2 regions of the Burkholderia stagnalis genome follow, and region 2 is predicted to be linked to the other one. Evidence: riboswitches for the same ligand, from Rfam matches in the RefSeq annotation. Region 2 holds a riboswitch; the other holds the start of a gene.
What was found. A riboswitch is a leader RNA that binds a small molecule or an ion and turns the genes downstream of it on or off. The one in region 2 is predicted to bind thiamine pyrophosphate.
Positions count from the first base shown of each region.

Region 1: it holds a riboswitch for thiamine pyrophosphate, as region 2 does, so the genes downstream of both, thiC (phosphomethylpyrimidine synthase ThiC) here and ABFO07_RS00590 (FAD-dependent oxidoreductase) in region 2, are expected to answer to the same signal.

Region 1 covers NZ_CP156685.1:2,910,477-2,913,873, reverse strand. The annotation lists gene thiC (phosphomethylpyrimidine synthase ThiC) at 1-1,289, opposite strand, end outside; TPP riboswitch at 1,418-1,535, opposite strand; gene ABFO07_RS13470 (pentapeptide MXKDX repeat protein) at 1,793-2,059, shown strand; gene ABFO07_RS13465 (cytochrome b/b6 domain-containing protein) at 2,250-2,882, shown strand; gene ABFO07_RS13460 (molybdopterin-dependent oxidoreductase) at 2,893-3,397, shown strand, end outside.
Region 2 covers NZ_CP156685.1:117,146-120,542, reverse strand. The annotation lists gene ABFO07_RS00595 (ABC transporter ATP-binding protein/permease) at 1-606, opposite strand, end outside; TPP riboswitch at 880-1,001, shown strand; gene ABFO07_RS00590 (FAD-dependent oxidoreductase) at 1,221-2,357, shown strand; gene thiS (sulfur carrier protein ThiS) at 2,393-2,590, shown strand; gene ABFO07_RS00580 (thiazole synthase) at 2,629-3,397, shown strand, end outside.

The DNA of each region.
Region 1 (3,397 bases), 870 kb from region 2:
TGCGTGAGCTCGCCGAGCGTCTTCAGCTCGCCGAGCTGCGCCTCGTCGTTCGCGTCGTAAATCGAGCCGGGGCGCAGGCCGTCGCCGAGCGAGAAGCTCACGTCGTACGCCTTCATGATTTCGCAGATTTCCTCGAAATGCTCGTACAGGAAGCTTTCCTTGTGATGCGCGAGGCACCACTTCGCCATGATCGAGCCGCCGCGCGACACGATGCCCGTCATCCGGTTCGCGGTGAGCGGCACGTACTGCAGGCGCACGCCCGCATGGATCGTGAAGTAGTCGACGCCTTGCTCGGCCTGTTCGATCAGCGTGTCGCGGAAGATTTCCCAGGTCAGGTCCTCGGCCTTGCCGTTGACCTTTTCCAGCGCCTGGTAGATCGGCACCGTGCCGATCGGCACCGGGCTGTTGCGGATGATCCACTCGCGCGTTTCGTGGATGTGCTTGCCGGTCGACAGGTCCATCACCGTGTCGCCGCCCCAGCGGATCGCCCACGTCATCTTGTCGACTTCCTCGCCGATCGACGACGTGACGGCCGAGTTGCCGATGTTCGCGTTGATCTTCACGAGGAAGTTGCGGCCGATGATCATCGGCTCCGATTCCGGGTGGTTGATGTTCGCGGGGATGATCGCGCGGCCGCACGCCACTTCCGAGCGCACGAATTCCGGCGTGATCTCGGTCAGCGCATTGGGGCCGAACGCGGCGGCGCCGAACGCCTGGCCCGGGTGCTGGCGGCCCATCATCGCGGCGAGCTTCGCGCCGTTCGGGCCGCTCGCCTTCAGGCTTTCCAGGTACTCGGCGCGGCGCTGGTTCTCGCGGATCGCGATGTACTCCATTTCCGGCGTGACGATGCCTTGCCGGGCGTAGTGCATCTGCGTGACGTTCTTGCCGGCTTGCGCGCGGCGCGGGTTGCGGTGCAGGCCCGGGAAGCGCAGGTCGGCCGTGGCCGGGTCGGCGGCGCGTTCGAGGCCGTACTGGCTGGTGAGGCCCGGCAGCGTCTCGGTGTCGCCGCGCGCTTCGATCCAGCGCTGGCGCAGCGCGGGCAGGCCTGCGCGAATGTCGATCTTCGCGTCTGGATCTGTATAGGGGCCCGACGTATCGTAAACGTAGATCGGCGGATTCTTTTCGCCACCGAAGCCGGTCGGCGTGTCGGCCTGCGTGATTTCGCGCATCGGCACGCGGATGTCGGGCTGCGAACCGGTGACGTAGACCTTGCGCGAATTCGGCAGCGGGGCGACGGCTGCGGCGTCGACGTGGGCGTCGGCGGAAAGAAACTTCGGATTGGCGTTCATGCGATCTCCTGTGGGCGACCCGAACCGGCGCTTGAGCGCTCGATCGGGCCCCGTGCAAAGCTGTTGTGGGGCGCGAGCTAAGCAGGAGACGAGATTCGTGAGGCGGCGGGATTCGTCAGAAGGAATGGCGGCGAAGCCCGTACGCTTCCCTGCGCTGGCATTACCCAGATCAGGTTCAAAGGGTATTTCTCACCCGCAAGTGCCGGTTTGTTGACCGAGCGCATTGCAGGACCCCCGCGTTAGCAAGCGCACACGATACACCGGCTTCGCGGCGGTTTCAACCGGGGACAGTTCCGTGCCGGGCGCGCGGCCGCAGCATCGCGCGGCATGCGTGGGTGGCACGGCGCGCGCCGCACGTGGAGCGGCGGCCGCGTGGACGCCGCGGCGCAATGCAGCATCGGGCTGCTGAGCATGCCGCGAAAAAATTTTTCGCGATGGCCTGTCATATCGCGTGGCGTCGTCCGTCTATTCGGCTCCTCAAACCCATGTACTGGAGTGAAGTCATGAAAAAAGCACTGATGGCAGCCTGTGTCGCCGGCCTCGCATTCGCGGTGACGGGCGCCTACGCGCAGAGCGACGCGATGTCGAAGGATCAGGCGCCGATGTCGAAGGACGCGATGGGCCACGACGCGATGGCGAAAGGCGACGCGATGAAGAAGGATGGCATGAAGAAGCATGCGATGAAGAAGGACGCGATGAAGAAGGGCGCCATGTCGAACGACGAGATGGGCAAGCCGATGCAGGGCGACAAGATGAGCCCGTCCAACTGACGGGAGGTCCGCACGCGTGGCCGGCCACCGCGCTGCACGCGGCCGGCGCGTGCGCGGACGCATCGTCGGCGCGGTTCGTCGTGCGTTGTGCACGCTCGCCGTGCCGCAGGTGGCCGAACAGGCCTGCGCGGACGCACACGTCGTGCAGGCCGTTGGCGCGGCCGCGCCGCGCACCGAAGGAGTTTTCACCATGCAAACCGTTCCCGCCACGGGCCGTGCGGCTGCGTCGCCGCCCGCCCGGCCCATCCACCCGCTGTGGGTGCGCGTGAGCCACTGGCTCAATGCGCTCGCGGCGCTCGTGATGGTGCTGTCCGGCTGGCGCATCTACGATGCGTCGCCGATCTATCCGCCGTTCGCGTTCCCGCACGGCATCACGCTGGGCGGCTGGCTCGGCGGCGCATTGCAATGGCATTTCGCGGCGATGTGGCTGCTCGCCGGCAACGGGCTGTTCTACCTGACGATGGCGCTCGCGACCGGGCGCATCGCGCGCAAGTTCTTTCCGGTCTCGCCGGCGGCCGTGCTGCGCGACCTGGTCGCGGCGCTGCGCGGCAAGCTCGCGCACGACGACCTGAGCGTCTACAACGCGGTGCAGCGCGTCGCGTACCTGACGGCGATCCTGGATCTCGTCGTGCTGGTGCTGTCCGGCCTCGTGATCTGGAAATCGGTGCAGTTCCCGCTGCTGCGCACGCTGCTCGGCGGCTACGACAACGCGCGCGTCGTGCATTTCTGGGCGATGTCGGTGCTGGTCGCGTTCTTCGTCGTGCATATCGCGATGGCGCTGCTGGTGCCGCGCTCGCTGCTCGCGATGCTGCGCGGGCGCTAGGGAGATCATCATGTCCGAACCCGAAGACAAGCGCGCCCCGACGCGCTGGACGCTCGACCGCCAGGCGCTCGCGCTCGACGTGCGCCGCGAGCTCGCGATGCCGTCGCGGCGGCTGTTCAACCGGCGCATCCTGACGCTCGGCGGCCTCGCGATGCTGTCCGGCTGCTCGCTGCAGGACGATGCATCCGTGAACACGTTCCTCGAGAAGGTGTCGCGCATGAACGACCGCGTGCAGGCCTGGCTGTTCAGCCCGGACCGGCTCGCGCCGACCTACACCGAAGCCGACCTGACGCGGCCGTTCCCGTTCAACGCGTACTACGGGATCGACGAGGTGCCGCATGTCGATGCGTCGACGTACAAGCTCGCGCTGTCCGGGCGCGTGACCGGCAAGCGCGTGTGGACGCTCGACGAGCTGTACGCGCTGCCGCATGCGGAGCAGATCACGCGGCACATCTGCGTCGAAGGGTGGAGCGCGATCGGGCGCTGGGGCGGCACGCCGTTCGGCGCGTTCCTGC
Region 2 (3,397 bases):
CAGCGCGGCCGCCCACACCATGTAGCCGGGGATCGCGATCGGCGTGGCGCCGAGCGTGACCGTCAGCGCACCCGCGAGCGACCACAGGATCGTGATGAACGACACGAGCGTGACGACCGTCGACAGCAGGTCGAGCGACAGCGACAGGGTGGTCGTCGCGAACGACTGCAGGTCGTCGGTGATCCGCTGGTCGGGGTTGTCGGCGAGGCGGTCGCGTTCGATCCGGTAGAACGCGCGATCGCCGAGCCACTGGCCGAGAAAGCGCTCGGTGAGCCACTGCCGCCAGCGGAAGCCGAGCATCTGGCGCAGGTAGCGGCCGTACACGGCGAGGATGATGAACGCGAACGCGAGCGCCGAGAATTGCAGCAGCAGGTTCGGGAAATCGTGGACGTCCTTCGATTGCAGCGCGTTGTAGAACTGCGCGTTCCACTTGTTGAGCCGCACGTTGATCCAGACGACGCAGAGGTTGATCGCGATGATCGTGACGAGCAGCCCCCACGCGACCTTCCATTCGGACGAGACCCAGTAGGGCTTGACGAGGCTCCACGCGGATACCTGGCGCTCGTCCTGCGGTGCGTCGTGGGCGGTATGGGGCGATTGGGTCATGTGCTTCCTGATGTGTGGCCGGCGCGCACGCCGGTGAGGCCGGGCGCGCGCCGCGAAACAGGCGGGCCGGACAAAACGTGCCGCATGACGGCGGGCGCTGCGGATTGTGGCGCGCCCGTCTTAAACGGCACTTAACGGCCCGCGGTAGGACGGCAACCGGCGCGCGATCGCGCGCCGGCCTGCGGGCATTGTGCCAGAGCGGCGCCCGGCATCGGTGAAATTGCCGACGGGGGACAGTTTGCGGCCGTTTCCGCTTTTATGGTCTAATGGCCGTCGACGAAACAGGGGTGCTTCGTGCGTGGCCGGCGGTGTTCCGGGCGGCGCGGCGAGGCTGAGAGAGACCCTTCGCACCCGATCCGGGTAATACCGGCGCGGGAAGTTTCCGATCCCGCCGGGCCGCGCTGGCTGCTTCCCCATTTGTCAGCGCCCTGTCCCGCCCGGCCGGCCTTTGCTGCCGGTTTCGTCCTTTTGGGTACGCGCGCTCGCTGCGCGTTGCGGAAGGATGCAATGACCGTTCAATCTTCAGTCTTTTGTCCCGCCCCGCGTGCGTTCGCACGAGGTCGCGTTTGCGCGTGCGCGCCGCATCGGCATGTGTTTCGCGAGGAGGGCGTGCGATGAGCGTCGTGACTGCACGGCCCGATTTCGCGGTGCTGGGCGGCGGCCTCGTCGGCCGCCTGATCGCGTGGCGGCTCGCGGGCGACGGCCACCGCGTCGCGCTGTACGAGCGCGGCGGCCCGGACGGCGAGCAGTCCGCCGCGTGGGTTGCGGCCGCGATGCTCGCACCGCTCGCCGAGGCGGCCAGCGCGGAACTGCTGATCACCGAGCTGGGCGCGGCGTCGCTCGCGCGCTGGCCGCAGTGGCTCGCCGAACTCCCCGAGCCGGTGTTCTTCCAGCAGCACGGCACGCTCGTCGTCTGGCATCACGCGGATCGCGCCGAGGCGCCGCTGTTCGAGCGCCGCGTGCGCGCGAACGCGCCGGCCGGCCTGCTCGACGGTGGCTTCGTGTCGCTCGCCGGCGCGCAGGTGGATGTGGCCGAACCGGCGCTCGCGGGCCGCTTCGCACGCGGGCTGCTGCTGCCGCGCGAAGGCCAGCTCGACAACCGCCAGGCGCTGCGCGCGCTCGCGGCGGGCCTCGCCGAGCGCGGTGTCGACACGCACTGGCACGTCGCCATCGACGCGAACAGCCTGCCCGACGCCCATTTCACGATCGACTGCCGCGGGCTCGGCGCGAAGCCGGCGCTGCCCGCGCTGCGCGGCATCCGCGGCGAGGTGGCGCGCGTGCATGCGCCCGGCATCGGCCTCACGCGGCCGGTGCGGCTGCTGCATCCGCGCTATCCGCTGTACATCGCGCCGAAGCAGGACGACCTGTACGTGATCGGCGCGACCGAGGTGGAGGGCGAGGACATGTCGCCCGTCAGCGTGCGATCCGCGCTGGAGCTGCTGAGCGCCGCGTTCTCCGTGCATCCGGCGTTCGGCGAGGCGCGCATCCTCGAGCTGAATGCGCAGTGCCGCCCGACGCTGCCCGATCATCGCCCGGCGCTGATCTGGGACGGTGCGGCGACGCTCGCGGTCAACGGCCTGTACCGGCACGGCTTCATGATCGCGCCGGAAGTCGCGCATGCCGCGGCCGCGCTCGCGCAGGCGGCGCTGTCCGGCACGCTGGGCGGCGCGGACGCATTCGCCGCGTGGCGCGGCGCGGCGCGCTGGCCCGATCTCCTTCATCACCGCGACGACGCGCGCCAGCCGGCCTGACGCGCGCCGCGACCCGAATTCGACGAAGCAAGCCCATGGATATCCAGATCAACCAACAGACCCTCGCGCTGCCCGACGGCGCGACGGTGGCCGACGCGCTCAGCGCGTACGGCGCGCGCCCGCCGTACGCGGTCGCGCTGAACGGCACGTTCGTCGCGCGCACGCAGCATGCGGCGCGCGCGCTCGCGGCGGGCGACAAGCTCGACGTCGTGCACCCCGTCGCGGGCGGCTGAAGGCCCCGGCGCATCCCCGATCTTTCCAGGAACACGAGATGACGTCCCCCACTTGCGCCGATGCGCTGACGCTGTACGGCGAAACCTTCGCGAGCCGCGTGCTGCTCGGCACGTCGCGCTATCCGTCGCTGCAGTCGCTGTCCGATTCGATCGCGGCCGCGCGGCCCGGCATGGTGACGGTGGCGCTGCGCCGTCAGATGACGGGCGGCACCGCCGAAGCCGGCTTCTTCGACCTGCTCAAGCGCCACGCGGTGCCGCTGCTGCCGAACACGGCCGGCTGCCAGACCGTCGCCGAGGCGCTGACCACCGCGCACATGGCGCGCGAGGTGTTCGAGACCGACTGGATCAAGCTCGAATTGATCGGCGACGACTACACGCTGCAGCCCGACCCGGTCGGCTTGATCGAGGCGGCCACGCAGCTCGTCAAGGACGGTTTCAAGGTGCTGCCTTATTGCACCGAGGATCTCGTGATCGGCCGGCGCCTGCTCGACGCCGGCTGCGAGGCGCTGATGCCGTGGGGCGCGCCGATCGGCACCGGCAAGGGCGTCGTGAACCCGTACGGGCTGCGCGTACTGCGCGAACGGCTGCCGGACGTACCGCTGATCATCGACGCGGGGCTCGGCGTGCCGTCGCATGCATGCCAGGTGATGGAGTGGGGCTTCGACGGCGTGCTGCTGAACACGGCGGTGTCGCAGGCGACCCATCCGGAGATCATGGCGCGCGCGTTCGCACAGGGCGTCGAGGCCGGCCGCGCCGCGTACCTCGCGGGCCCGATGGACGCGCGCGAGACCGCGCACGCGAGCACGC